Regions from separate parts of the Actinoplanes subglobosus genome, predicted to be linked through region 4. Evidence: riboswitches for the same ligand, from Rfam matches in the RefSeq annotation. Region 4 holds a riboswitch; each other region holds the start of a gene.

Region 1 (7,302 bases), on a different contig from region 4:
TGTCGCGAGCAGGTCCAGTTTGTCCGGTGTGGTGGCTCGGCCGAGCCCCACCTCGATCAGCGTGCGCTGCACCGCGAGCGGGGTACGCAACTCGTGCGCCGCGTTGGCCGCGAAGTGCCGCTGCGCCTCGTAACCCATCACGATCCGGTCCATCATCGCGTCGATGGCCCGGGCCACCTCGGTGATCTCCTCCGGCCCGTCGCCGGCGTTGATGCGGTAACCGAGGTTCTGCGGTCCGACCCGCGCGATGGCCGGGACCAGGCGGCGGAACGGGTCGAGGATCCAGCGGGCCCCGACGCGTGCGACCACCAGCAGGCCGGCCAGGGTGACCGTGAGCGCCAGCAGCACCTGCCAGCCCTCGTGCTCGGCGATCGACCGGCAGATCGCGCCACGCTGGGCGGCCGCACCGCAGATCGCCGTGCCGGCCAGCCGCAGCCACAGGTGCAGCAGTTCGAGCAGGGTGGTCGCGGCGACTCCGGCCAGGAAGGCGAACCCGCTGACGATCAGGGCACGCCGGCCCGGCGCGAGCGCCGTCATCGCCCCAACCGGTATCCCACCCGTGGCACCGTGTGGATGACCGGCGGCTCGCCCAGCTTCTTGCGCAACGTCATGATCGTCACGCGTACCGAGTTGGTGAACGGGTCGGCGTTTTCGTCCCAGGCCTGTTCGAGGAGGTCCTCGGCGCTGACGACCTGGCCGCCGGCACGCAGGAGCACCCGCAGGACGGCGAACTCCTTCGGCGTCAGGTTGAGAGTCAGCCCGTCCCGGGACGCGAAGTGCCGGATCGTGTCGAGCACGACGCCGTCCTGTTCGAGGACCGGTTTGAGCCGGGCCGCCGAGCGCCGGGCCAGCGCCTGCACCCGGGCGACCAGTTCAGCGAAGGCGAACGGCTTGGTCATGTAGTCGTCGGCGCCGAGCCCGAGGCCCTCCACCCGGTCCCGGATCCCGGCCGCGGCGGTGAGCAGCAGCAACCGGGTGTCGAGCCCCGAGTCCACGACCCGCGTGCACACCTCGTCGCCGGTGATGCCCGGCATGTCCCGATCCAGGATCGCCACGTCGTATCGGTGCAGGCTGATTTTCTCCAACGCGCTGTCACCGTCATAGACGACGTCGACCGCCATGGCGAACTGACGCAAGCCGTCGGCCACCGTGTCCGCGAGTATTCGTTCGTCGTCAGCCACCAGTACGCGCACGCTCTGTTACCTCCCCCGCCTATCGTCGCCGATCCGGCAGCCACGATAACTTCACGGAGGAAACCCGGCAGAATTTCCGCCCGCGGGCGCCGCGCCGCAGGGTGTCGAACACCCCTCCCCCTTTTCTTGACTCATTCCAGAAAAGCAGGGCAGACTGCGAGCCGAACTCGACAGATCACACGCTCGCTACCCGGAGGACTTCGTGGCAGACGAACTCGCCGCAGCTCAAGGAAAGTGCCCCGTCGCGCACGGCGGCTCCGGCTCGCACGGTGGCCGGGCCAACCGGGACTGGTGGCCCAACCAGCTCGACCTCAGCGTGCTGCACGCCAACTCCCCGGCCGGCAACCCGAACGGCGGCGACTTCGACTACGCCGCGGCCTTCAACAGCCTCGACCTGGCCGCCGTGAAGGCGGACATCAACGCGCTGATGACCGACTCGCAGGACTGGTGGCCGGCCGACTTCGGCCACTACGGCCCGCTGTTCATCCGGATGGCGTGGCACAGCGCCGGCACCTACCGGACCTTCGACGGTCGCGGCGGTGGCGGCTCCGGCCAGCAGCGCTTCGCACCGCTGAACAGCTGGCCGGACAACGGCAACCTGGACAAGGCGCGGCTGCTGCTCTGGCCGGTGAAGAAGAAGTACGGCAAGAACATCTCGTGGGCCGACCTGATGATCCTGGCCGGCAACGTGGCCCTGGAGAGCATGGGCTTCGAGACCTTCGGTTTCGGCGGCGGCCGCCCCGACGTCTGGGAGCCCGAGGAGGTCAACTGGGGCACCGAGGACACCTGGCTGGACGACCGGCGTTACAGCGGCGACCGTGAGCTGGCCAAGCCGCTCGGCGCCGTGCAGATGGGTCTCATCTACGTCAACCCGGAGGGCCCGAACGGCAACCCGGACCCGCTGGCCTCGGCCCGGGACATCCGGGACACGTTCGGCCGGATGGGCATGAACGACGAGGAGACCGTGGCACTGATCGCCGGCGGTCACACCTTCGGCAAGACCCACGGCGCCGGCCCGGCCGAGAACGTCGGCCCCGAGCCCGAGGCCGCCCCGATCGAGGCGCAGGGTCAGGGCTGGAAGAGCACCTTCGGCACCGGTGTCGGCGCCGACGCGATCACCAGTGGTCTGGAGGTCACCTGGACCTACCACCCGACCCGCTGGGACAACGAGTTCTTCCACATCCTCTTCGCGTACGACTGGGAGCTCACCCAGTCGCCGGCCGGCGCGCACCAGTGGCGTCCGAAGAACGGTGCCGGCTCCGACCTGGTGCCCCATGCGTTCGACGCGTCGAAGCGGCAGGAGCCGCGGATGCTGACCTCGGACCTGGCGCTGCGTTTCGACCCGATCTACGGGCCGATCTCGAAGCGGTTCCACGACGACCCGGAGGAGTTCGGCAAGGCCTTCGCCAAGGCGTGGTTCAAGCTGACCCACCGTGACATGGGCCCGATCGCTCGCTACCTCGGCCCGGAGGTCCCGTCCGAGCCGCTGATCTGGCAGGACCCGCTGCCCGCGGTCGACCACGAGCTGGTCGGCGCCGCGGACGTCGCGGCCCTCAAGGCCACCGTCCTGGCCTCCGGCCTGTCGGTCTCCGAGCTGGTGGCGACCGCGTGGGCGTCGGCCTCGACGTTCCGCGGCACCGACAAGCGCGGTGGCGCGAACGGCGCCCGCATCCGGTTCGCCCCGCAGAACCAGTGGGAGGCCAACGACCCGGCCCAGCTCGCCAGGGTGCTCGGCGTACTGGAGGGTGTGAAGGCCGAGTTCGACGCGGCCGGTGGCGCGAAGATCTCCCTCGCCGACCTGATCGTGCTGGCCGGCGCGGCCGCCGTGGAGAAGGCCGCGAAGGACGCCGGTTTCGACGTCGAGGTGCCGTTCACCCCGGGTCGTACCGACGCCACCGAGGAGCAGACCGACGCCGACTCGTTCGCGGTGCTGGAGCCCACCCACGACGGCTTCCGCAACTACCTCGCCAAGGGCCACAACCGCCCCACCGAGGCGCTGCTGGTCGACCGCGCTCAGCTGCTCACCCTCACCGCGCCGGAGCTGACCGTGCTGGTCGGCGGCCTGCGGGTGCTGGGCGCCAACACCGCCGGTTCGCCGCACGGTGTCTTCACCGAGACCCCGGGCGTGCTGACCAACGACTTCTTCGTCAACCTGCTCGACTTCGGCACCACCTGGTCGGCCACCGACTCCGACGGCGAGGCCTTCGAGGGCCGCGACCGCCGGACCGGCGAGGTCAAGTGGACCGCGACCCGGGCCGACCTGATCTTCGGGTCGAACTCGGTGCTGCGCGCCCAGGCCGAGGTCTACGGCAGCGACGACGCCAAGGAGAAGCTGATCACCGACTTCGTCAAGGCGTGGGTCAAGGTCGCGAACCTGGACCGCTTCGACCTGGCCTGATCAACGAGTGGTTCTCGCCGGGCCCGGGTCGGCCGTACCGACCCGGGCTCCGCCTGCTGGTACCCTCAGCAACGTCGGGCTCGTAGCTCAGTGGATAGAGCAACCGCCTCCTAAGCGGTAGGTCGCGCGTTCAAGTCGCGCCGGGCCCACTCTCAGATCTTCAATCGCTGTCCCACCCGCAGCCGGTGCGGGCTGCTCAGCACGTCCGAGTTCGCGCGGTAAAGCGCTCGCCACCCGCCCCTGACGTCGTGCCGGGCCGCGATCCGCGCCAGCGTGTCACCCGGCCGGACCACGTAGTTCCCGGTCGACCGGTGCGCCTTTCGCACAGCGCCGCGTGACGCCGCCGTGTAGGCGTGCCGCCGGCCGCACGTCGGCCAGGCGCCGATGCCCTGCCCGCGCACCACCCGTTCGGCGATGCGGATCTGCTCCGACTTCGAAGCCCGGTTCGCGGTGTCCGCGTACTTTCCGCCGCCGTAGGCGCGCCACGTGCTCCGGCTGAACTGGAGTCCCCCGTAGTAGCCGTTTCCGGTGTTGATGCTCCAGTTGCCCCCGGATTCGCAGTGCGCGATCGCCTCCCAGTTGATGTCGGCGTGCGCGGGCCCCGCTAGGGCCACACTTCCGGCGAGTCCGGCGGCCAGCATGCCGACCGCGCGATGGAGTTGTCTTCCGATCTGAGCCATGAGCTTGTCCTCCACGCCTACGAGGTCAGCTGTCGGGTTCGGGCAGAGGTGCCCGGCCGCGTTCGCGGCTTCACCCCGAGGCGCCGTAGCGCCGAGGAACCTATGGGTCCCCCGCTCCATGCCTTGGGTTTGGTCGAACCGTGGTCGGCGGCTGGACTCGGCGTTCCGCCCACGGTGCCCGCATTGTTGCGGACTGCCGAAATGCCGCGTTGCTGGTTGGTTATGCGAGACGCGGCAATGGAGTTGTAGGTCACAAATTAGCCGCTTTGATCTTCCTTTGTGTGGCTAACGTGCCTAATTCGGCGTGGCGCAACAGGTGCGGACACTCCACCGAGGGTGCACAATCTCCGACCATGAGCGATCAACAGCGCGAGTTCGACGTGATCGTCTACGGCGCTTCGGGTTTCGTCGGTGTGCTGGTGGCGCGTTATCTCGCCGAGCACGCCCCCGAGGGCGCACGGCTCGCGCTGGGCGGTCGCTCGGCGGCGAAACTGGAGGGTCTCGGTCTGGACTGGCCCGTCGTCATCGCCGACGCGGGTGACGCGGACGCCCTGACCACGATGGCCGGCCGCACCCGTGTCGTGGTGACCACCGTCGGGCCGTATGCGAAGTACGGCAAGCCACTCGCCCGTGCGTGCGCCGAAAGTGGTACCGACTACGTGGACCTCACCGGTGAGGTGCTCTTCGCCCGGGACAGCATCGACGAGAACCACGAGACCGCACAGCGCACCGGCGCACGGATCGTGCACTCCTGCGGCTTCGACTCGATTCCGTCCGATATCGGCGTTCACGTCCTGCATGAACAGGTCACCCGGGACGGCGCCGGTGAGCTCACCGACACGACCCTCGTGGTGACCAGCATGCGCGGCGGTGTCAGCGGCGGCACCATCGATTCGATGCGCCACCAGGTCGACGTGATGAAGAAGGACACCCGGCTGCGTAAGGTCGGCGCCAGCCCGTACTCGTTGAGCCCGGACCGGCACACCGAACCGGACCTCGGCCGCCAGCCCGACATGCTCACCCTGCCGGGGTCCGACGTGGACCCCAGCGTCCGCGGCCACCTCGCGCCGTTCGTGATGGCGTCCTACAACACCCGGGTGGTGCGGCGCAGCAACGCGTTGCGCGGCTGGGCCTACGGCCGGACCTTCCGGTACCGCGAGGTCATGCGGGTGAAGAGCAAGATCGCCGCCACGCTCGTCAAGAGTGGGATGAACGCCCTGGTCATCGGCTTCGCCGTGCCGCCGTTGCGGTTCGTCCTGGACCGCTTCCTGCCCGCGCCCGGCGCCGGTCCCAGTGAGGACACCCAGCGCAACGGGCACTTCACGATGGATCTCTTCACCACCACCACGACGGGGGCGCGCTATCGCGCGAGGGTCAAGGCCAAGGGCGATCCGGGGTACGCCGCAACGGCCGTCATGCTCGGCGAATCCGCTCTCGCGCTGGCCTTCGACACCGAGGAGCTGCCGAAGTCCGGGGGCGGTGTGCTGACCCCGGCGACAGCGATCGGTGACGCCCTGGTCGGACGGCTGCGCGACGCCGGATTCGAGATCACCGTCCAGCGCCTCTGAGGTCAGCGACGCTGCGCGATCACGTGGTGGACGTGCCAGTGCTTCGGTCCGCTGAAAGCCCGGCCCGGCTCGTCCTCCACCGCCCAGTGCTCGATGGTCAGGCCGTCGAAGAGAGCCCGCGCCTCGGGCTCGGTGAGGCATGTCAGATCGGGCTGGCCGGCCCAGCTGTCCCGATCACCGAACAGGTCGGCGACGATCCGGCCGCCGGGGCGAAGCGCGGCCCGGATCAGCGTCCACAGGCGATCGAAGCCTGCCCTCGTCTGGAACGGGAGCGAGTAGCCGGCGTAGACGAGATCGGCGGCGGGTAGGTCGTACAACTCCTGGAATCTGCTCGTCCTGATCGTCAACGCCGGATGCCGGCCGCCGATCGTGCGCAACAGCCTCGCCTCGGTGCCCGGCTCGCCGTCGACGGCCAGCACCCGCCAGCCCGCGTCGAGGAACGCCCTGGTCTCGCGGCCGGCGCCGCAGCCTAGGTCGACGGCCGTCCGGCCGGCGCCCGGACCGGCGATCGCCATTGCCCGCACGCACGACTCCCGGACCGGCCGCGCGGCCTGACGCGAGTTGTAGGCCGCCCAGTGCTCATCGGTGCGCATCGGTGTGGACATGGTGCGATTTTGCACCCCGAAAGTATGTCCGTGATCCGACCGGTGGACGGTAAGGAATCCTGCACGCCTTTCATATCGATCGCCACTAGCACCAAAGCTGGTCTTACCGGCACGATTGGACAGGTGACCGTCAGCCCGCTGCCCTACCCGCTGAGGTTGACGGGGACCGGCGTCATCCTGCGGGAATGGCGGTGGGAGGACCTCGACGACCTCGTCGCCCTTCTGGACGAACCGGGCATCGCCCGCTGGACGCTGATGCCGTCGCCGTTCGACGTCGAGGCCGGTCTCGCCTACCTGCGCCGGGCCCAGCAGGGCCGCATCGGCGGCAGCCGGATCCAGCTGGCGATCACCGCCGACGGGGGTCCGCCACTCGGCGAGGTGCTGCTCTTCAACGTCCACTCCGAGGGGCACGAGGCCGAGCTGGGCTATCTGGTCGGCCTGCCCTTTCGGCGGCGCGGCCTCGCCACCGCGGCACTGTCGCTGCTCACCGGCTACGCGTTCGACGCGCTCGGGCTCCGGCGGCTGCTGCTGCGCATCGACCGGGGCAACACCGCCAGCACATCGGTGGCACGCCGCTGCGGCTACCGGCCCGCCGCCGAACCACCCATCCAGCAGGACGGGCCGTACGGGCCTGCCACCCTGGACACCTGGGAGTACCTGGAGAATCGCTCCGGGCCGCAGGACGATCGCCGGAAGAACGTCGCGGCCCGGCGGTACGGTCGGCGCTGAGGGGGTGCTGATGATCGACGTGGATCGCGAGCGCGTCATGACGTACCGGATCGCTGCTCAGGGCCTGGCCGACCGCTCCGGCGACCGGCCCGCCGACCTGCCCGTGCTCGACCTCGGCGTCCAGGAGTA
Region 2 (7,302 bases), on a different contig from region 4:
GGCACGGTGACCTGGACATGGCCGAGGCCGAGATGGTCAGCGCCGAGCTCTCCCGCCGGGCGGACGCGGTCGTCGTCTCGGTCGGCTACCGGCTGGCGGTGGGCGGGGTCCGGTATCCGGTGCCGATCGACGACGTGCACGCCGTCTGGACGTGGGTGACCGGCCGCGACGACCTGCCGGCCCGCCGGGCGCTCGGCGGGGCCAGCGCCGGCGCCGCGCTGGCGGTCTCGACCGTGCTGCGTGTCCCGGACAACCAGCCCGACCTGCTGCTGCTGGCCTACCCGTTCGCGCATTTCCCGACGCCGACGCTGGGCCACGGCCGCACGCTGGAGAACATCGAGGACATGGTCCGCAACTATGTGGGCCGGATCAGCGATCTGCCCGCCGACGCCCTGCCGGGAGCGGCGCGCCTGGACGGTCTGCCGCCGGTGCACATCCTGCTCTCCGAGTTCGACGATCTGCGCCCGTCCGGCGAGTTGCTGGAGCGGCAGTTGCGCGAGGTGGGCGTACCCGTGGAGGTCTTTCTGGCTCCCGGGACCACGCACGGGCATCTCAATCGCCCGCACGACGTCCCCGACGCGGTGGACGCGTCCCTGGGTTTCCTCGCGGCCGCGTTGCGGGCGCCGCGTCCGGCGCCGCGGTGGCTGCGGCGTGCGGGGGAGCCGCGGATCGAGTTCGGCGCCGACTACAACCCGGAGCAGTGGCCGCGGGAGGTGTGGGCCGACGACGTCCGGGCGATGCGCGAGGCCGGTGTCACGATCGTGTCGCTCGGCATCTTCTCGTGGGCGCGGCTGGAGCCGGCCGAGCGCCGCTACGACTTCGCGTGGATGGACGAGGTCGTCGACCTGCTGCACGACAACGGCATCCTGGTCGATCTGGCCACCCCGACGGCTTCGCCGCCACCGTGGCTGACCACGAAGCATCCGGAGATCCTGCCGGTCGACCGTGACGGCCGGACCGTGTGGCCGGGCGCCCGGCAGCACTGGCGGCCCACCTCGCCGGTCTTCCGCGAGCACGCGTTGCGCCTGGTCAGGGTGCTTGCCCGGCGTTATGCGGACCATCCGGCGCTGGCCGCCTGGCATGTCAGCAACGAGCTGGGCTGCCACAACGTGTACGACTACTCCGACGACGCGGCGCGGGCGTTCCGGGTGTGGCTGCGGGCGCGGTACACGAATCTGGAGACGTTGAACGCGGCCTGGGGCACCGATTTCTGGTCGCAGCGGTACGGCGAGTGGGAGCAGATCCTGCCGCCGCGGCACGCGAACGGGCCGGTCAACCCGACGCAGCAGCTCGACTTCAAACGGTTCTCGTCGGACGCGCTCAAGGACCACTACCTCGCCGAGCGGCGGATCCTGCGGGAGATCACCCCGGACGTGCCGGTGACGACGAACTTCATGGTCGCCGGGCCGATCAACGAGATGAACTATCCGGACTGGGCGGCCGAGGTCGACTTCGTCGCCAACGATCACTACACCCGGCCCGGGCCGCAGTCGCGTGACGAGCTCTCGTTCTCGGCCAACCTGTGCGGCAACCTGATCGCCGGGCGACCGTGGTTCCTGATGGAGCATTCCACCAGCGCGGTCAACTGGCAGCCGGTCAACGTGCCGAAACTGCCCGGCGAACTGGCCCGCGACTCGCTCACGCACGTCGCCCACGGCGCCGACGGCGTCTGCTTCTTCCAGTGGCGGCAGTCCCGGGCCGGCGCCGAGAAGTTCCATTCGGCGATGCTGCCGCACGCCGGGACGACCAGCGCGATCTTCGAGGCGGTCACCGATCTGGGCGCGCGGTTGCGGTCGCTGTCCTTTCTGCAATCGATCGGTCGTACGCCGTCCCGAGTCGCCGTGGTCATCGACTACGAGTCGTGGTGGGCCGCCGAGCAGGACTCGCACCCGAGTGACCGGCTGCGGTACCGCGACGAGGCCCTCGACTGGTACACGGCTCTGCTCGACCTGGGTGTCCGTGCCGACGTCATCCCGGTCGCCGCCGACCTGACCGGATACCGCCTGGTCGTGGCGCCGATCCTGCATCTGGTCCCGGCCGCGCTCAAGCAGCGGCTGGAGGACTACGTGGCCGGTGGCGGTCACCTGGTCACGACGTACTTCTCGGGCATCGTCGACGAGAACGACCACGCCTGGCCGGGCGGCTACCCGGGGGCGTTGCGTGACCTGCTCGGCGTTCATGTGGAGGAGTTCGCGCCGCTGCTCGACGGCGAGTCGGTGACGCTGACCAACGGGGCGATCGGCACGCTGTGGTCGGAGCGCCTGGCGGTGACCGACCCGGCGACCAAGGTTGTGGCCGGGTATGCCACGGGCGGGGCGGCCGTCACTCGCCGGGAGGTGGGCGGCGGCTCTGCGGCGTACGTCTCCAGTCGTCTGGGGCCGCAAGGCCTGTCCTTGATCCTCGACGATCTGCTGGCTCTCGCCGGTGTCGGCAGTGAGCTGCCGCCCGACCTGCGCGGGCGGGTGGAGCTGGCGGTCCGCGGCCCGGTCCGTTTCCTGATCAATCGGACCGCCGAGCCGGTCGATCTGTCGAGCCTGCCGGACGCTCCGCCGTCGCTGCCGGCCCGCGGCGTCGTGGTCCTGGGAGTGTGACGCGAGTCTATGTCGGCAGTGGAGTGAACTTAGGCTAGCCTAACCTAACCAACGGTCCACTCCGGAAGGATTTGCCGCAGCATGCCCGTTTTCAGTTCCCGGATTCGTCGTGCCTTCAGCCGAATGTCCGTCGTCGGTGCCGGTGCCGCCGTGCTCACCCTCGGTGTCGCCTCGGCGGCGTCGCCCGCCGTCGTCACCGCCGACCGGGCGACCACCGTCAGCGGTGCCGCCTACCAGCTCACCCTGTCCGCCGAGGACACTCTTGCCGCCACCGGGCAGACGGTCACCGTCACCGGGCACGGTTACCCCACCGGTCAGGGCGTCTACGTCAGCCTCTGCGTCATCCCGGACGGCTTCGACCCGGCCGCACCGGTCTACGCCACCACGCCGACGCCCTGCCTCGGCGGCGCCGACTCCAGCGGCGCGACCGGTGCCTCGCACTGGGTGTCCAGCTCGTTCCTGGCCGGACTGATCGCCAACTCGTCGAAGTGGACCACTGAGGGCACGGGTGTCGGCGGGTTCGCGGTGAACATCTACGTGAACCCGAACATCTCCGCGACGCAGGTCTGCGGGCAGACCGTACGGTGCGCGATCGTGACCCGCGCGGACCACACCGGGCTGAGCAACCGCTACGTCGACCTGTTCGTGCCGGTCACGTTCCAGTGATCACCGCGGGCCGCGGATGACAGTGATCAGCGGAGCTCGCGGATGACGTCGTCGCCGTCACGGCCGGTCTCGACGAAGCCGGCCTTGGCGGCGACCGCCGCGGACGCGAGGTTGGCCGGGTCGTGGCGGATGACGAGCCGCTCGATCCCCGGCAGGGTCAGCGCGACCCGGGCAAGCACCTTGACCGCCGCGGTCATCCGGCCCTGACCCGCCCATGGGGTGCGCATCCAGTAGCCGATCTCCAGGGCGCCCGGGCCGGGCCGGGTCATCAGGCCGATCGAGCCGATCAGGTCGCCGAAGGCCGTGAAGATCGCGTAGTTGAACTCGGTGCCGGCCGTCCAGTTCGCCGCCGAGCGTTCGGTGTAGTCGCGGGCCTCGGCCGGGCCGTACTCCGGGGTGGCGAACGGCAGGAACGGCGCCAGTTCGGGCACCGACTCGTGGACGGCCGCGGCCAGTTCGGCGGACCATTCCGGTTCCCAGCGTTTGAGGACCAGATCGCCGGCGTTGATCATCTCGGGTGGTTCCATGATCCGTATTCTGCCGGACGTCTATATCTCTGGTTAGGCACGGGAATCCGGCTGTGGCCGGATCCGCTCGGCACGTCCGGTGGGAAGACTCGTCGCCATGATGATTTCGGCGCCCGGTAGCCCGTACCACCGTCTTGCCCGCACCGCCCTGCACCGGTGGTGGCGTTTTCCGCTCGGCACCGTGTTCATCGTGGGGGCCGCCTTCGTCGTGATGATCTTCTACGTGATCGTCGCGGAGATCTTCGGGCGGCCCGGCGGGCCGGACGGCATGGCCACCCTCGGTACTCTGCCCGATCTCGCGGCCGGTTTCCTGTCGATTGCGGTGGCCCTTCCGCTGACGCTGCTGGCCGCACAGTGGATTCAGCGGCGCCCGGCCGGGACCCTGTCATCGGTGGCCGGGCGGATCCGGTGGCGATGGCTCGCGGTGTGTCTCGGCGTCGCGACGGTGACGATCGTCGTGTTTCTGACAGCGGTCACGGTGCTCTCCCCGGATTCCGGGCCCGACGAGTCACTGGCCGGCTGGGGGCCGTTCCTGGTGTCGGCGGCCGTGCTGCTCGCGGTGGTGCCGTTCCAGGCGGCGGCCGAGGAGTATCTGTGCCGTGGCTGGCTGCTGCAGGGGCTCGGCGCGTGGCTGCGCAGCCCCTGGCTGCCGATTCTGGTGCAGGCCGCGGTTTTCGCCGCTTTGCACGGATGGGGTACGCCGTGGGGCTTCGCCGACCTGATGATGTTCGGCATGGTGGCCGGCTGGGTGACGATCCGCACCGGTGGGCTGGAGGCCGCGATCGCGCTGCACGTCGTGAACAACCTGCTCGGGATGCTGGTGGCGGCGGCGTTCGGGCAGCTCACCATCGAGGAGACGGCGGCCGACATGCCGTGGTGGATGTTCGTGGCCGACGTGCCGGTCCTGATCGGATTCGCCGCGGTGATCGTGTGGCTGGCCCGGCGCCGGCGGCTGCACACGGCGAGCCCGATCGTGGCCTACGGCTTGGCCCACTGAGCCGCCAAAAAGGCTGATGAAAAGGGTATAAGCGCAGTGTCGGTAATTTCCGGGCGCTAACAAGATCAAAGCGGGCAAATACTGAGAAGAACGTCACTATCCGGGGCTGTTTTCTTGGCTCGCGGCCCATCGACGTGGTTACCGTCGGGCCGTCCCGCGACGCGGGCACTGTGGACGGACCGCCGAGTCCTGCCCCCGTCCGCAGACTCGATGCAAGGGCAGGAGCGGGGGACCCACTTTTCGACGGTGCGCGGGATGCGCGCCTTGGGGTGAAGCCGTGTGCACGCGGCCGGGCCAGCGAGAATTGTTCACGACGGTGGAGACCGCCTCGACGGTGTGACTCGAGGTAGGTCGTGAACATTCTCGTCCGCCCGAACCCGACAGCTCACCTCGCAGGCGTGGAGGATCATCCATGTCTGGTAGTAGACGAATCCGCCTTGCCCTGGTTCTGGCGACAGCCGGAATCACCGGAGCAGGCGTCCTGCTCGGCCCGGCCACCCCGGCTCAGGCCGCGCGCCAGGTCAACTGGGACGTCGTCGCCAAATGCGAGTCCGGCGGCAGGTGGCACATCAACACCGGAAACGGGTACTACGGCGGCCTGCAGTTCAGCCGCAGCACGTGGAAGGCCAACGGTGGCGGTAGGTACGCCCCGACGGCTGACCGGGCCACCAAGGCCCAGCAGATCGCGATCGCCAACAAGCTGCACGCCAAACGCGGGCTGAGCCCGTGGCCGGTCTGCGGCAAGAAGGCCGGTGTCTACAAGACGACGAAGACGTCGACTCCGAAGAAGAAGGCCAAGGCCACCGGCAAGACCTACGTGATCAAGTCCGGCGACACACTGGCCTCGATCGCCAGGAAATACAAGGTCAAGGGCGGTTGGCGTACGCTCTACGCGCTGAACAAGGACAAGCTCCGCAGTCCCGGCCTGATCTTCCCGGGCCAGCGCATCCGTCTCTGAGCCGGGTTCCGCCGAGCGGCGGCCGGGAGCGTCCATCGCCTCCGGCCGCCGCGCGCCACACGGTCATGATCGATTAACCGAGGCGGCCACCGATGGCCGCACCGGGATGCGGTCGAAGACCGCGTGGCCGCCGCCGGATCGTTTCGCGTGGTACATCGCGATGTCGGCCTGCTGGAAGAGCAGGTTCGAGTCCCCGTGGGCGAGCGCGACACCGATGCTCACGTCGATCGTCATGTCGATCTCCTCGACGATGAAGGTCTCGCGCAACGCCTCGCGGATCCGGTCGGCCACGGCGACCGCCGCCCGCTCGTCCACGTTCGGTCCGGAGACCACCACCACGAACTCGTCGCCGCCGAGACGGGCCAGCAGATCACCGTCCCGGGTGACCGCGGCGAGCCGCCGTGCGGCCTGCTCGAGCAGGTTGTCACCGGCCTGGTGCCCGTACGTGTCGTTGACCTCCTTGAACCGGTTGAGGTCGAGCAGCAGCAACGCGATCGGGTCGTGCCGGGGCGCGGCGAGCAGGATGTCCAGGTGTTCCAGCACCGAGCGGCGGTTCGCCAGCCCGGTCAGCGCGTCACAGCGCTGTGTAGTGGGCGAAGTCCCCCGCTCCCGTGGTGCTGGCCAGGAAGTCGACGACCCCCGCGGAGAACAGCGCGGCACCGCCCAGCCCCGCGATCGTCCCGTCCAGCACCACCCGCCGGCCCGAGACGTGCCTGCTGGTGAACAGCAGCACGCCCGCGTACGCCTGCGGGTAGAAGAGCAGCCACCCGGCGTCCGCCCGGGACGGGAACGGCGGCGCTCCATACCTCTCAGGTCGGCAGGTCAACCAGCCGAATTGAGGGCGTTTCCGTGGGCGCGCGATCTCGCCGGGCGCAGCACAGTCAGGGCCACCAGGAATCCCGTGGCCAGCAGTCCCGCCGACGTGGCGAACGCCAGCCGGTAGCCGCCGGTCAGTGCCTCCGCCTGGGTCCAGCCCGACGCCAGCAGCCCTTCGGTGCGGGAGGCCGCCAGCGTCGACAGCACCGCCACGCCGATCGCCATGCCGACCTGCTGGGTCGTGTTGAACAGCCCGGACGCGAGCCCCGCGTCGCTCTCCCGCGCACCGGACATGCCCAGCGTCGCCAGTGCCGGCAGCACCAGGCCGCCCCCGGAGATCAGCACCATCACCGGCAGGAGATCGGTGACGTACCCCGCCCGTACCGGAATCCGGGTCAGCAGCACCATCGCCGCGATCAGCAGCACCAATCCGGCGAGCAGCACCGTGCGCGCCCCGAACCGGGCACTGACCCGCGCCGACACGAGCAGCGACACGATCCCGATCCCGACCGCGGCCGGAAGCATGGCGAGTCCCGTCTCCAGAGCGGTGTAGCCGAGCACTTTCTGCATGTACAGCGCGACGAGGATCTGGAACGCGAACATCCCGGACAGGGCCAGCATCTGCGCCAGGTTCGCCCCGGTGACGTTGCGGGACCGGAGGATCCGCAGCGGCATCAGCGGATTGGCGGCGGTGGCCTGCCGGATCACGAACCCGGCCAGCAGTGCCGCCGACACGACCCCGGTCCA
Region 3 (7,302 bases), on a different contig from region 4:
CGCTCCGCCGAGCAGCATCATCCAGGCCCCGGCCCGGGAAAGGGTGAGGAAGGCACGATCATATTTGAAACGCCAGATCCCGATGGCCATCAGCAGCCCGCCGCCGGCCATCGCCGCCCCGCCCATGGTGTGCGGGAACGCGGCCAGCACCACCTCGTTGGTCAGTAGCTCGGTGAAGCTGGTCAGATGCGCCCGCCCGGTGACCGGGTCGAGGGCGTAGGCGACCGGGTTCTGCATGAACGAGTTGGCGGCCAGGATGATGTACGCCGACAGCAGCGTCCCGACGGCGACGACCACGATCGTGGCGGTGTGCAGCCAGCGGGGCAGACGGTCCCACCCGAAATACCACAGCGCCAGGAACGTGGCCTCGAGGAAGAACGCGAGCATCCCCTCGATCGCGAGTGTGGGCCCGAAGACGTCGCCGTAGAACCGGGCGAACGCGCTCCACCCGAGCCCGAACTGGAACTCCTGGACCAGCCCGGTGACCACGCCGACGGCGAACGTGACGATCAGCAGCTTGCCGGTGAACTTCGTGAGGTGCAGGTACTTCTCACGGGACGTACGGATCCAGGCGATCTGGAAACCGGCGGCGGCCGACGCGAGCGAGATCGACACCGGTACGAACAGGTAGTGGTAGATCGTCACGACCGCGAACTGCAGCCGGGTCAGGTCGAGCACGTCCATGGCAGCCCCTCTACGACGATTCGTAGTAGATACTACGACGCGTAGTACGACGTCGTGAAGTAGAGTGGCTCACATGGCACGGAACGACCTCGAACGCGAGGTCATGACGAAGTTGTGGGACGCGGGCGAGCCGCTCACCGTCCGGCAGGTGCACGACCTGCTGAGCCGGGAGCGCGATCTGGCGTATACGACGGTCATGACCGTCCTCGACCGGCTCGCCAAGAAGGGCCTGGTCACCCAGCAGCGGGCGGACCGCGCCTACAAGTACGCCCCGGCGCAGACCCGCGAGGAGATGACCGCCGGCGTGATGATGGACGCGCTCACCGCCACCCCCGACCGTGACGCCGCTCTCGCCTACTTCGTCGGCCAGCTGCCGCCGGAAGCGCTGCGGGCCGCGATCGAGAAGGCCACCCGTAACATCGAGCGGTGACCGCCCTCCTGCTCGGCGCCCTCGGGCTGACGCTCTCGCTGGCCGCGCCGAGACTGCTGGCGAGCGCCCGTTGGACCGACCGTGCCCCGGTCGCGGGTGTCCTGCTCTGGCAGTCACTGACGCTCACCGCCGTACTCTGCGCTCTCGGTGTGGTCCTCGCCGCGCCCGAGGAGGTCGCGCGAGCCGCGGGGGCACGCCATCCGGAGACCGTCGCCGCGTTGCTGTTCTCCCTGGCCGTGGCCGCGACCATCGTGATCCGCCTGATCGTGTCGCTGGTCCGGGTGAGTTCCCGGGCCCGGGCCCGGCGCGCCCGGCACCGGATGCTCGTCGACCTGCTCGATTCCGTCGAGCGGCACGAGGGCCTCGGCGGGGCGGAGGTCCGTGTGCTCGACGGGGCACTGCCGCTGGCCTACTGTGTGCCCGGGCGGGACCCGCGGGTCGTGCTCAGCGGCGGCGTCCTGGAGTCACTGGACCGGGAGCAGGTGGACGCGGTCCTCGCCCACGAGCGTGCCCACCTGCGGCACAGGCACGAGCTGGTGATGGAGTCGTTCACCGCGTTCTACCGGGCGGTGCCGGGGCCGTTGCGGTCGAAGGCGCCGCTCGACGCCGTACATCTGCTGCTGGAGATGGTGGCCGACGACGCGGCCCGCCGCCGGACCGGGCCGGCGCCGTTGCGGGCCGCGCTGGCGCGGCTGATCGACGCCGTCCCCCTGGCGGAGGAGGTGACCGCCGACCCGGAGGGTGAATCCCGGCGCCGGCGGCTGGCCCGTCTGGACATTCCGGACGGCGGTTCGACCGCTCTCACCGTGGCCGGGGTGACCGCCGCGGCCGGCCTGCTGGTGCTACCCACCGTGATCGTCGTGGTGCCCTGGCTGGCGCGCGCCCTGAACAGCTGGCCGTTTTAGAACACCCTGCGTGTCGTCGGCTGTGCGGACAGTTCGGCGGCCTGTGCGACCTTCATTTGCCGTCTTGATCCGAGTACGGTGGTCCCCGGTCCGCCCAGCCCCCCATCGGCCACCCGGCCGATCTGACGGACCACCGCCTAATCGTCTGCGGCCGAAAGGCCCACGGCGAACCGGGGAACCGAGCACCTGGGGTGAAGCCGCGGCGACGCGGCCGGGCAGCCTTCCCGCCCGAACCCGTCAGCTAACCCGGTCGGCGGCTGAACGGGAAGAAAGGACAACGCACCAGCGTGAAACGGATCAGCGCGCGTCGCGCCGGCCTCGTGCGCATCCTGATGTGCGCGGTGGCCGCGGCCGGAGTCCTGGTCACGGGTCCCACCGTCGCTCATGCCGAGCCCACTCCGGCTCAGATCGAGAAGCAGATCGACGAGGAGTGGAACCAGCTCGAGCCGGTCATCGAGGACTACAACGGCACTCACACCAAGCTGGTCAAGCTGCGCAAGCAGCAGAAGGAGCTGGCGAAGACGCTGGCTCCGCTGCAGGCGCAGGTGGACGCCGCGATGGTGGAGGTGCGGGGCCTCGCCGTCGACGCGTACATGCAGGGGTCGCCGACCCTGGTGAACGCGATGGTCCTCACCGGCTCGCCGACGGGTGTGGTGGACAAGCTGACGCTTCTCGAGCAGCTTGCCACCAACCGGGAGGCGTCGATCTCCGAGGTGGCGAAACTCCGCGACAAGTACGCCGCCGACAAGGCCACCGTCGACCAGCTCGAGTCCGAGATCACGATCCGCGACACCGATCTCGGCACGAAGAAGACGGCGATCGAGAAGGAGATCACGAAGCTCCAGAAGCTCCGCATCGCGGCCTACGGCAAGGCCAACGCCGACGACGGGGCGCTGCGCACCGGCCCCTGTCCGGTCGACTACACGAACGACAAGGGTGGCCGCGCCGCCCAGCGGGCGTGCGACCTGATCGGCAAGCCCTACGTCTTCGGCTCGAACGGCCCGAACAGCTACGACTGCTCGGGTCTGACGCAGGAGGCGTGGGAAGCGGTCGGCGTGCATCTCGAGCACTACACGAAGGACCAGTGGGGCTCCACCAAGTCGGTGAGCAAGAGTGAGTTGAAGCCGGGTGACCTGGTCTTCTACTACTCCGACATCCACCACGTCGCCATCTACATCGGCGGCGGCAAGGTGGTCCACGCGCCGCACACGGGCGACTACGTGCGGATGGCCCCGATCGATCGCGGCCCCATCGCCGGCTATCGCCGGCCTGCTTGACACACCCCGCGGAAAGGTCGCCGTCTCCTCGACGGCGGCCTTTCCTCATTTCCCGGTACGGCCGTGGTGCTCGACCAGCCGGCGCAAGAGGCCGGCGAGCAGCGCCCGCTCATCAGCCGACAGCGGCGCCATCAGATCGTCCTGGATCGCCTCCACCCGCTCGCCCAGCTCACCGGCCCGTTCCCGGCCGGCGTCGGTGACCGCGACGACGTTGCGCCGCTTGTCCGCCGGATCCGGTGACCGCCGCACGAAGCCGCCGGCCTCCAGTTCGTTGAGCGCCCCCACCAGGTCGCTCAGGTAGATGGCGGTGCGCCGCCCGAGCGCCGCCTGACTGGCCGGCCCGTCGGTGACCAGTGACGACAGCAGCCGGTAGTGATAGCCCTTGGCGCCCACGCCGGCGAACCCGTCGGCGACGAGCCGGTGCGCGTGCGCCGCGGCCTGGGAGAGCAGCCAGCTCGGCAGATGATCCACGTGACGACGATAACATTGGACGGACTAACGTTAGTCAGTCTAACGTTAGTCGCATGAACGACTTCCGGCTCCACATTCCCCAGGCGGACCTCGACGACCTCACCGAGCGCCTCCGCCGGACCCGCTGGCCCGCCGCGGCCCCCGCCGGCTACGGCATCACCGTCGAACGGGTCCGCGCCCTCGCCGACCGCTGGCTCCGCTTCGACTGGCGGGCCCACGAGGCCGAGGTCAACGCGTGGCCGCAGCAGGTCACCGAGATCGGCGGCGACCGGGTGCACTTCCTCCACGTGCGCAGCGCCGACCCGCATGCCCTGCCGCTGATCCTCACCCACGGCTGGCCCGGCTCCACGGTGGAGTTCCTGGACGTGATCGGCCCGCTCAGCGAGCACTTCCACCTGGTCGTCCCGGCGATCCCCGGTTTCGGGCTGTCCGGCCCGACCACCCGGTCGTGGGGCGTCCGGCGGATCGCCGAAGCCTGGGCCGAGCTGATGGCACGCCTCGGCTACACCCGCTACGGCGCGCAGGGCGGCGACTGGGGCTCCGGCGTCTCCCGCACCCTGGCCACCGTCGCCCCGGACCACGTGGTCGCTGTGCACGTCAACTACCTGCCCACACCCGGGGAGCCGGACGGCCTGGGCCCCGGCGACCGGGAACGGCTGGAGAAGACCATGCGGGTGGCCGCCAACCGGCATCCGCACCAGATCCTGTTCGCGGCCACCCCGCAGACCCCGGCCTATGCGCTCAACGACTCACCGGCCGGGCTGCTCGCGTTCCTCGGCGAGAAGTTCGACACCTGGGCCGACCCGGCCACCCGGGTCCCCGACGACCGGATCGTGGCGAACATCGCCCACCACTGGTTCTTCCGGACCGCCGGGTCGGCCGCCCGGATCGTCAAGGAGTCCGGCCCGCAGGAGACCGGCCAGGTCCCGCTGGGTGTCGCGGTCCTGCCCGGCGACATCGTCCAGTCCATCCGCCCGCTGGCCGGGCAGCGGGCGAACGTCGTCCACTGGAGCGAGTTCCCCCGGGGCGGCCACTTCGCCGCCCTGGAGGTCCCCGACCTGTTCACCCAGGACGTGATCGCGTTCTTCAGCCGCTGGTCAGGGCGGTGACAGAGCCGGCGTGCCACCCTCCAGGTCGTGCAGCTGCCGGACCACATGGTCGCCCAGCGCCGACCGGTAGTCCTGCGCCAGCTCGTCGAGCCGCTCGATCTCGGCCACCATCGCCGCCCGGTCGCGGGCCACCTCGTCCAGTGCCTCGGCGTGCTGCCGCCGCGCGTCCGTCTCGATCGTGTCGGCCGTCCGGATCGCGTCGCCGGTCATCTGATCGGCCTGGGCCCGCGCGCTGACCAGCAGATCGTCCGACTCGCGCTGGGCGTCCCGGACGTGCTCCTCGGCGGTGCGGTGCGCCATCCGCAGCACCCGGTCGTCGACCGCCCCACCCTGCTGCCGGGGCTGGGCCGCCGCGCGCACCTCGTCGTGGGCCCGCTCCAGCTGGACCTGCATCTCCCGGGCCTCGTGCTCGGCCCGGGCCAGGCCCTCCCGCATGTGCTGGAGGTGCGCGGCCAGCTCGCTGACCTCGGCGGTCAGCGCACCCGGGTCGGTGAACCCGCCGCTCTCCCGGAGCCGGGCGGCCAGCGCCCCGTTCTCGTCGAGCAGGCGCAGCATCTCCTGGCTCGCCTCCTCCAGGAGAGCATTGACCTCCTCCTCGTCGTAGCCGCGCTTACCGATCGGCGGCTTCTTGAAGTCCACGTTGTGGATGTCTGCGGGAGTGATCGGCATCCCTACCTCGCTTCCGGCGTCCGTTGCGCGTCCGTTGACTGCGGCACGACGCCCGTTCTCGACTACAGCACAACGCCCGAAGTGTCGGTTTCGGCACGGCAGTGTCGGTTTCGGCACGACGGCGCGCAGGTCCGTCGTGGACGGGCGCTGGCGATCGTAACCGGCCGTGACCAGTCCGGCAGGGGTTAACGCGTCGTCATCACCCTTGTTCGGCTGTATCTGCGCAGGTGGGTGGCTTCTGTGGAGATCCGGGGCGAGGTGGCCGCGGCCGGGCCGGGTCACGGCCGGGGCATAATCGGCAGTCATGAGCGATGCCTTGATCAACAGCCTGTCGGCCGCCGTCGAGGCGCGGCCCGACGACCTGACGCTCCGGCTGCACCTGGCCGAGCAACTGGTCGCGGCCGGCCGGGGCCCGGAGGCGATCGGGCACGCCGCTCAGATCCTGTCCCGCGAGCCCGGCAACGCGGCGGCGCGGACACTGATGGCCCGCGCACTCGGCGGCGCTCCGGGCGTACCGCCGCAAGGGTCTCCGGAAGGACCGCCGGCGGAGGCCGCGCCGGCGACGCCGGGTCCGGAAAAGGCCGCGGACAAGGCGGGCATCGACTGGGCGGCCATGGAGGAGCAGTTCGGGGATGTGGTGCCGCCCCGGTTCGCGCGGGCCGACGGTGAGCCGGACCCGGTGCGCGGGCACGCCGACCGGTCGTTCGACGTCGAGCGGTCCACGGTGACCCTGGCCGACGTCGGTGGCATGACCGACGTGAAGAAGCGCCTCGAGGTGTCGTTCCTCGGCCCGCTGCGCAACCCGAAGCTGCGGACCCTGTTCGGCAAGAGCCTGCGTGGCGGTCTGCTGCTCTACGGTCCGCCCGGATGCGGCAAGACGTTCCTGGCCAGGGCTGTCGCCGGCGAGATGGGTGCCGCGTTCATCTCGTTGTCGATCACCGACGTGCTGAACATGTGGATCGGCAGCTCCGAACGCAACCTCCACGACCTGTTCGAATCAGCCCGGGGACACGCGCCGTGCGTGCTGTTCCTGGACGAGATCGACGCGCTCGGCCACAAACGCAGTCAACTGCAGTCATCGATGCGGACCGTGGTGAATCAGTTGCTGACCGAACTCGACGGTGTCGACGGCGGCAACGACGGCGTCTTCGTGCTGGCCGCCACGAATGCGCCGTGGGACGTCGACTCGGCACTTCGGCGTCCGGGGCGTCTGGACCGGACCGTGCTCGTGCTGCCGCCGGACGCCGAGGCCCGTGCCGCGATCCTGGAGTACCACCTCCGTGACCGCCCGGTCGCCGGTATCGATCTGGACGCCGTCGCCGCCACCACCGACCACTACTCGGGCGCGGACCTCGCGCATCTGTGCGAGACCGCCGCCGAGTTCGCGATGCGCGACTCCATCGCCACCGGCGAGATCCGCATGATCAATCAGGACGACATGCTGGCCGCCGCCCGTGAGGTCCGGCCGTCGACCGACGCGTGGTTCGCCACCGCCCGCAACGTCGCGATGTTCGCCAACGAGAGCGGCGCCTACGACGACCTGGCCGCCTACCTGAAGAAGCGCAAGATCCGGTGAACGCCGCCGCCCGGGCCCGGGCCCTCGCCGGTGTCGGCCGTCTCGAACAGGCCGAGATCGCCGTCCGTGAAGGACTGGCCGAGACGCCCGCCGACGCCGAACTCCTCGGCCTGCTCGCCGGCCTGCGCCGGTTGCAGGGCCACTACGCCGAGGCCCTGGAGTTCGCCGACGCCGCGGTCGC
Region 4 (7,302 bases):
CGCGCGTGAGCTGGGCCTGCCCGGCAAACCCGCGCCGGACACCTTCCTGAAGGGTGCCGAGCTGCTCGGCATCGACCCGGCGAACTGTGCCGTCTTCGAGGACGCGCAGGCGGGCGTGGCCGCCGGGCGCGCCGGCGGCTTCGGCATCGTGATCGGCGTGGACCGGGTGGGCCAGGCCGACGCGCTGCGTGAACACGGCGCCGACGTCGTGGTGAAAGATCTAAAAGACCTCCTCTGAAATCAGTTACGAGAGGCACGACCGTGATCCGTGAACGGGCCTACCCCGTCGACCCTTGGCACATCCGGGAGACCCGGCTCGACCTGGACCTGCTGGCCCAGTCCGAGTCGGTGTTCGCGCTCTCCAACGGCCACATCGGGATACGCGGAAACCTGGACGAGGGCGAGCCGCACGGCCTGCCGGGCAGCTATCTGAACTCGTTCTACGAGTTGCGGCCCCTGCCGCACGCGGAGGCGGGGTACGGGTTCCCCGAGTCCGGCCAGACCATGGTCAACGTCACCAACGCCAAGCTGATGCGCCTGCTCGTGGACGACGAGCCGTTCGACGTGCGCTACGGCGAGTTGCGGTCCCACGAGCGCTGCCTCGACCTGCGGGCCGGCACGCTGGAGCGGGTCGTCGAGTGGGTGTCGCCGTCGGGCCAGGGCATCCGGGTGCGCACGGTGCGGCTGGTGTCGTTCACCCAGCGCGCCGTGGTGGCCTTCCTCTACGAGGTGGAGCCGCTCGACGCGTCCACCCGGCTCATCCTGCAGTCCGAGCTGGTGGCCAACGAGCAGTTGCCGCCGATGAGCAAGGACCCGCGGGTCGCCGCCGTGCTGGACCGGCCGCTGCAGGCCGAGGAGATGCTGGAGCAGCCCACCGGCGGCATCCTCGTGCACCGCACCAAGGCCAGTGACCTGCGGATGGCCGCGGCCATGGAGCACCTGGTGGAGACGCCGGGCCGGCACGCCATAACCACCGAGGGCCACCCGGACTGGCTGCGCACCACCGTCGCCTGCCGGCTGGAGCCGGGGCAGAAGCTGCGGGTGGTCAAGCTGGCGGCGTACGGCTGGTCCAGCATGCGCTCGCTGCCGGCCCTGCGTGACCAGGTCGGCGCGGCTCTCGCCAGCGCCCGCCTGGACGGCTGGGACGGCCTGGTCCAGCAGCAGAGGGACTATCTCGACGCGTTCTGGGACCACTCGGACGTCAAGGTCGAGGGTGATTCGGAGGTGCAGCAGGCGGTCCGGTTCGGGCTGTTCCACACGCTGCAGGCCGGCGCCCGGGCCGAGCAGCGCCCGATCGGCTCCAAGGGCCTCACCGGCCCCGGCTACGACGGCCACACGTTCTGGGATGCCGAGACGTTCGTGCTGCCGGCGCTGACCTACACCCAGCCCTCCGCGGCGGCCGACGTGCTGCGCTGGCGGCACTCGACGCTGGACCTGGCCCGGGAGCGGGCCCAGACCCTGGGGCTGCAGGGCGCCGCGTTCCCGTGGCGGACCATCCGCGGGCAGGAGTGCTCCGGGTACTGGCCGGCCGGCACCGCCGGGTTCCACATCGCCGCCGACATCGCCGACGCGGTCCGCAGGTACGTGCAGGCCACCGGCGACTACGACTTCGAGCGTGAGGTCGGCCTGGAGCTGCTGGTCGAGACGGCCCGGCTGTGGCGGTCGCTGGGCCACCACGACCGGCACGGGCGGTTCCACATCGACGGCGTCACCGGCCCCGACGAGTACACCGCCGTGGTGAACGACAACATCTACACCAACCTGATGGCCCAGCAGAACCTGATGACGGCGGTCGAGGCGTGCCAGCGTCACCCGGACCTGGCCCGGCGTTTCGGGGTGGACGACGAGGAGGCGGCCTCCTGGCGGGACGCGGCGGCGGCCGTGCACATCCCGTACGACAAGGAGATCGGCGTCCACCAGCAGTGTGAGGGCTTCACCCGGCTCCAGGAGTGGGACTTCGAGAACACCCCGCCGGAGGGTTACCCGCTGCTGCTCAACTACCCGTACTTCGACCTGTACCGCAAGCAGGTGGTGAAGCAGGCCGACCTGGTCATGGCGATGTACATCCGGGGGGACGCGTTCACGCCGGAGGAGAAGGCGCGCAACTTCGCCTACTACGACGCCCGGACGGTACGGGACTCGTCGCTCTCCGCCTGCATCCAGGCCGTCCTCGCGGCCGAGACCGGTCACCTGGAGCTGGCGCACGACTATCTGGGCGAGGCCGCCCTGATGGACCTGCACGACCTGCACCAGAACGCCCGGGACGGCGTGCACGTGGCGTCGCTGGCCGGCACCTGGATCTCGCTGGTCGCCGGACTCGGCGGCATGCGTGACTTCAACGGCCAGCTGTCGTTCGCGCCGCGCCTGCCCAGCCGGATCAACAACCTGGAGTTCTCGCTGCTCTGGCGCGGCCTGCGACTGCGGGTCAGCGTGACCTCCGACGAGGTCACCTACTCGCTGCGCAACGGTGGTGGACAGGCCCGGCTCACCCTGCTGCACCACGGCAAGGAGCTGGAGGTCACCCAGGTCCGGCCGGTGACGATCCCGATCCCGGCGGCTGTTCCGGCCGGCCCGGCGCCGGCTCAGCCGCACGGCCGGGCACCGGTGCGGCGCGCCCTGCACTGAGGTTCTCCGAGACGAGGAAGGCCCGCCCCGAAAGGGGCGGGCCTTCGCGCTGTCTGCGGAAGCTAGAGCATCGATACGTGCACGTGGTCGGTGTGGTCACTGACTCCGTGGTAGTTGCTCCACCCGTTCGCGGGGAACCAGATCTTCTTGTTCCAGATGACGTAGTAGATGCCGAGCGCGTCGGCGTTACGCACCAGGAACGCCATCAGGTTGTTGCCGTACTTGAATTCCTTGTCGGTGTCGTAGGTCGAGAACCCGGACTTCTGCAGCGACCAGTCGCAGGCACGGCCCTTGGGATGCTCGAACGGTCCACCGTCGCGGTGACAGCCGACGAAGTTGCTGAAGCCGGCCTTCTTGACTTCCTTGTACATGTGCAGCGTGCGCTTGGTGACGCAGCCGTTCGTGGTCGGGTCCTTCTCGGTGCACCCCTCGGCCGAGAACCCGCCGTTGGAGTTGCGCGGGGCGGGAGCCGCCTCCGGCGAGTCCGCGACGACCAGACCGTTGGTGACGCCCTTGCCGCCGACCAGGGCCAGCGCGTCGACCGCCTGGTCCTTCTGCTTCTTCATGACGGCGGCGTCCTGTTGCTGCTGCTTCACCTCGGCGTCGAGCCGGGCCTTGCTGTCGGTGATGGTCTTCAGCGCGTCGTTCAGCTCGCGCAGCTTGGCGTCGTGCAGCCGGTTGATCTCCTCGAGGGAGACGGCCTTCTCCAGGAAGTCGCCCGAGGAGTTCGCGTTCAGCAGGTAGCCGATCGAGCTGAGATTGCCCGTCATGTACTGCTCTTTGGCGATCTTGTCGACCTCGGGGATCAGCGCGTCGCGCCGGGCCTCGGCCTGCTTGATCTGGTTGGCCAGCTGAGCCTGGGCCTTCACCGACTTCGTCACCGCGGCCTTGGCGGTCACGTAACGACGGTTGGTGTTCTCGATCACATCGGAGAGAAGCGCGTCCGGCCCGCCGTTCTGCTCCTCTTCTTGGGCGGACGACGAGGAGCCGCCGGGCTCGGCCGAGGCCGGTGACGCCGGTGCCGCGAACATCGCGAGGGTCACCAGCGGTGCCAGGGCAAGTATCAGCCACCGGCGGGGACTTGCGGTCATCAACAGTTCCTTCCGTGTCACCGCCGACCGAGTTAGCTGACGGGTTCGGGACGGAAGCAATCCCTACCGCAAACTGCGGATACACCCCAGTGACCTGGTTCCCCGGCTCGCCTTTCGACGATTGGGCGGCGGCCTGCCGGCAACTCGGGGGCGGTGCCGTCCTGGCAGGACCGGCGGCCAGTTTACCCGAGATATCGCCGTGGATCAGGCCCGAGGAACCGCCAAAAGTGTTACCTCGCAACGACTTTCCGTAATTGTTGTCACCGCTCGTGTCGAGGCAATCGCGGGGCGTACGAGAACTGTCGATCTGTCGATCGAGTGGGTATGGTCGTTGCGGTTCCCGCACGGGAGCCGCCGCCTAATCGCCTTCAATGGCGAGCCGGGGAACCATTATTCCCTGGGGTGAATCCGCTACCCGCGGTAGGGATTTCCTTCGTCCCGAACCCGTCAGCTAACCCGGCCGGCGGCCGACGGAAGGAAATGCCTGTGCAGCAGAACACTGCGCGGCGATTAGCGGCGTTGCTGGCGCTGCTCGTCGCCGCGTGCGGACTGGCCGTCGCCCCGACGCCGGCCACCGCGGCCCCCCGGCTGCTCGCCGCTCCCGGCGACTCCGGTGACGACGGTGAGGGTGGCTCCGCGTCACTGATCGAGAAACTGGAGAAGGCCTCCAAAGGTTTCGTGGAGGCGAAGGCCAAGCTGAAGACATCCAAGGCGCAGCAGGCCAAGCTGACCGCCGAGCTGAAGAAGCTGGACGGCGACCTGGGACCCCAGCAGGACCGGCTTGACCTGCTCGCCTCCCAGGCGTACACCGCGGGCCGTGGCGGCCCGATGGCGGCACTGCTCAGCTCGGACTCCGCCGAGGGCTTCCTGGGGCGGGCCGAGACCCTGGCCATCGTGGCCGCCGACCAGAACCGGGCGATCCAGGACCTCAAGACCACCCGGGAGACCCAGCAGAAGGCCAAGGACGCCATCGACATCGCCATCAAGGACCAGCAGAAGCAGGTCACCGTGATGGCGAAGCAGAAGGAGCAGGCCGAGACCGCTCTGAAGGCGGCCAACCAGGGCAACGACGCCAGCTCCTCGTCGGACGGCGGCGGCAGCGACGACGCGGCGCCGGGCCCGACCGGCACGAGCTGCAGCCAGACCGACCCGACCGGGACCGGTGGCTGCGTCACCCCGACCCTGCTGCACGCCTACAAGGAGGCCCGGGCCGACGGCTTCACCCGGTTCACCAAGTGCTGGCGGACGCAGAACAGCGGTGAGCACCCCAAGGGCCGGGCCTGTGACTTCTCCGCCGAGAAGGGAACCTTCGGCGGGGACGCCACCGGGGCCGACAAGACGTACGGCAACAACCTGGCGAACTACTTCATCAACAACGCCGACGATCTCAACGTGCTCTACGTGATCTGGTACCGCCGGATCTGGCTACCGAGCAGTGGCTGGAAGTCGTACAGCGGGGCGGGCGGAGACCCGTCCAGCGACCACACCAACCACGTGCATCTCTCGGTCAACTAGCACGTCCGAAGGAGTGCGGGGCCTCACCTGCGGGTGAAGGCCTCGTACTCCTTCATCACCTCGCTGGTCGGGCCGTCGGCCCGGATCTCGCCGGCCTCCAGCCAGATGCAGCGCTCGCAGGTGTCGCGGATCGACTGCTCGCTGTGGCTCACCAGGAACACCGTGCCGGCCTCGCCGCGCAGCTGACGGACCCGCTCCTCGCTGCGCTTGCGGAATTTCGCGTCACCGGTGGCCAGCGCCTCGTCGATCAGGAGCACGTCGTGCTTCTTCGCCGCCGCGATGGAGAACCGCAGCCGGGCCGACATGCCCGACGAGTAGGTCCGCATCGGCAGCGAGGAGAAGTCGCCCTTGTCGTTGATACCGGAGAACTCGATGATCTCGTCCTTCTTCGACGCGACCTCGGCCGGTGACATGCCCATGGCGAGGCAGCCCAGCTCGACGTTGCGGTCGCCGGGCAGCTCGTTCATCAGCGCCGCGTTGACACCCAGCAGCGACGGCTGGCCGGCCGCGTAGATCGCGCCGCTGGACACCGGCAGCAGCCCGGCCACCGCGCGCAGCAGCGTCGACTTGCCCGAGCCGTTGGTGCCGATCAGGCCGATCGCCTCGCCCCGGTAGGCGACGAAGCTGACACCCCGCACCGCGTGCACCTCACGGATGTTCGCGTTCTTGCTGCGGGTGGTGAGGCGCTTGAAGCTGGCGAGCGGGCTGGAGCTGGCCGACCCGGCCTGGTGGATCTTGTAGATGATGTGGGCCTGATCCGCGATGACGGTGGGGATGCGCTCGTTGTCAGCCACGGCCGTAGCCCTTCTCTCCGCGCCAGAAGTAGACGAACCCGACGACACCGACGACCAGGCTCCAGACGACCGCCTCGATCCACAGCACGGTGGGCGTGTTGGCGAGGACCGTCTCCTCGAGGAGCGCGTGGCGCATCAGCTCGATGAAGACCAGCAGAGGGTTGGCCTCGACCACCTGGAGCTGCCAGCCGCCCAGCACGTCCCCGAACTTGGTGACCGGGTAGAGGACCGCCGAGCCGTACAGCCAGAACCGCATGATGAACGGGATCAACTGCTTCACGTCGCGGACCTTGGAGCCGTAGCGCGCCATGAACAGGCCGAGCCCGATGTTGAAGAACGAGTGCAGGACCAGCAGTGGCAGCACGAGCAGCCACTCCAGGGTGATCGGCTCGCCGGTGATCAGCACGATCCCCATCAGGACGAACAGCGCCACGATGAAGTTACGGATCTCCACCAGCGCGGCCGAGAGCGGCAGGCTGGCCCGCGGGAAGTGCAGCGCCCGGATCAGGCCGAGGTTGCCGGTGATGGCGTTGGTGCCGGTCTGGACCACCGACTGGGTGAACTGGAAGACGAAGACACCGATGCAGAGGTACGCGATGAAGTTCGGCATGTCGTCGTGGCCGCCCAGCACGAGGCCGAAGATCACGTAGTAGACACCGGCGTTGATCATCGGCGTCAGGACCTGCCAGACCGCGCCGAGCTTGGTGTTGCCCAGCGAGGATGTGATCTTCGCGCTGGCGTGGGCCCGGATGAAGTGCCGGTACGCCCAGAGGGTCCGCGAATACTCCGCGAGGCTCGGAAGGCGCCCGGAGGCGCTCAGGCCGTTGCGCCGGGCCAGCTCCGAGAGGGAGAGGCCGGCGTCGGCCGAGGCGACCGCCGTCTCTGTCATGGGATGGTGCTCCGATCTGGTCGTCGGCCCTTGGGGCGCGGCGGGATCCGATGCCTGGTGCGAGGACACAGCATGCAGCATGACAGGCCCCCGACCGCGCCGATGGAACGGGTTCGTATCGACGTGGCTGTGACGGTAGCTGACCAAACGGCGGAACGCAACCGTTACGTCGTAGCGTTATAGTGGTTCGGTGGCGACAATAAAGCGCGCACCTGCCGGAGCGGCGGTGCTCCGAGGCGACATCACCGTGGCGATCCGTAACGCTGTCATGAACGAGCTGGCAGAGGTCGGTTACGGGCGGCTGTCCATCGAAGCGGTTGCCCGTCGTGCCGGGGTCGGCAAGACGGCCATCTACCGTCGATGGAGCAACAAGCTCGAAATGGTAATG

The links. A riboswitch is a leader RNA that binds a small molecule or an ion and turns the genes downstream of it on or off. The one in region 4 is predicted to bind cyclic di-AMP.
Region 1: linked by a shared signal. The riboswitch ahead of ACFO0C_RS12425 (transglycosylase family protein) and the one ahead of ACFO0C_RS02275 (coiled-coil domain-containing protein) in region 4 are both predicted to bind cyclic di-AMP.
Region 2: linked by a shared signal. The riboswitch ahead of ACFO0C_RS34000 (transglycosylase family protein) and the one ahead of ACFO0C_RS02275 (coiled-coil domain-containing protein) in region 4 are both predicted to bind cyclic di-AMP.
Region 3: linked by a shared signal. The riboswitch ahead of ACFO0C_RS00085 (C40 family peptidase) and the one ahead of ACFO0C_RS02275 (coiled-coil domain-containing protein) in region 4 are both predicted to bind cyclic di-AMP.

Annotation. Positions count from the first base shown of each region.
Region 1 is NZ_JBHSBL010000012.1:291,643-298,944, forward strand. Features, by position in the region: gene ACFO0C_RS12405 (ATP-binding protein) at 1-537, opposite strand, end outside; gene ACFO0C_RS12410 (response regulator transcription factor) at 534-1,193, opposite strand; gene katG (catalase/peroxidase HPI) at 1,396-3,591, shown strand; tRNA gene ACFO0C_RS12420 (tRNA-Arg) at 3,668-3,740, shown strand; gene ACFO0C_RS12425 (transglycosylase family protein) at 3,744-4,271, opposite strand; cyclic di-AMP (ydaO/yuaA leader) riboswitch at 4,271-4,417, opposite strand; gene ACFO0C_RS12430 (saccharopine dehydrogenase family protein) at 4,625-5,839, shown strand; gene ACFO0C_RS12435 (class I SAM-dependent methyltransferase) at 5,842-6,444, opposite strand; gene ACFO0C_RS12440 (GNAT family N-acetyltransferase) at 6,568-7,173, shown strand; gene ACFO0C_RS12445 (DNA glycosylase AlkZ-like family protein) at 7,184-7,302, shown strand, end outside.
Region 2 is NZ_JBHSBL010000023.1:80,433-87,734, reverse strand. Features, by position in the region: gene ACFO0C_RS34020 (beta-galactosidase) at 1-2,591, shown strand, start outside; gene ACFO0C_RS34015 (hypothetical protein) at 2,715-3,257, shown strand; gene ACFO0C_RS34010 (GNAT family N-acetyltransferase) at 3,284-3,784, opposite strand; gene ACFO0C_RS34005 (CPBP family intramembrane glutamic endopeptidase) at 3,882-4,781, shown strand; cyclic di-AMP (ydaO/yuaA leader) riboswitch at 4,952-5,195, shown strand; gene ACFO0C_RS34000 (transglycosylase family protein) at 5,194-5,739, shown strand; gene ACFO0C_RS33995 (GGDEF domain-containing protein) at 5,803-6,282, opposite strand; gene ACFO0C_RS33990 (hypothetical protein) at 6,314-6,565, opposite strand; gene ACFO0C_RS33985 (MFS transporter) at 6,562-7,302, opposite strand, start outside.
Region 3 is NZ_JBHSBL010000001.1:13,872-21,173, forward strand. Features, by position in the region: gene ACFO0C_RS00070 (cytochrome ubiquinol oxidase subunit I) at 1-684, opposite strand, end outside; gene ACFO0C_RS00075 (BlaI/MecI/CopY family transcriptional regulator) at 758-1,114, shown strand; gene ACFO0C_RS00080 (M56 family metallopeptidase) at 1,111-2,019, shown strand; cyclic di-AMP (ydaO/yuaA leader) riboswitch at 2,159-2,290, shown strand; gene ACFO0C_RS00085 (C40 family peptidase) at 2,307-3,296, shown strand; gene ACFO0C_RS00090 (MarR family winged helix-turn-helix transcriptional regulator) at 3,342-3,767, opposite strand; gene ACFO0C_RS00095 (epoxide hydrolase family protein) at 3,821-4,876, shown strand; gene ACFO0C_RS00100 (DivIVA domain-containing protein) at 4,865-5,545, opposite strand; gene ACFO0C_RS00105 (AAA family ATPase) at 5,850-7,121, shown strand; gene ACFO0C_RS00110 (tetratricopeptide repeat protein) at 7,118-7,302, shown strand, end outside.
Region 4 is NZ_JBHSBL010000003.1:49,179-56,480, reverse strand. Features, by position in the region: gene ACFO0C_RS02290 (beta-phosphoglucomutase family hydrolase) at 1-238, shown strand, start outside; gene ACFO0C_RS02285 (glycoside hydrolase family 65 protein) at 262-2,625, shown strand; gene ACFO0C_RS02280 (coiled-coil domain-containing protein) at 2,688-3,716, opposite strand; cyclic di-AMP (ydaO/yuaA leader) riboswitch at 3,723-3,854, opposite strand; cyclic di-AMP (ydaO/yuaA leader) riboswitch at 4,062-4,198, shown strand; gene ACFO0C_RS02275 (coiled-coil domain-containing protein) at 4,197-5,231, shown strand; gene ACFO0C_RS02270 (ABC transporter ATP-binding protein) at 5,255-6,025, opposite strand; gene ACFO0C_RS02265 (ABC transporter permease) at 6,018-6,914, opposite strand; gene ACFO0C_RS02260 (TetR/AcrR family transcriptional regulator) at 7,141-7,302, shown strand, end outside.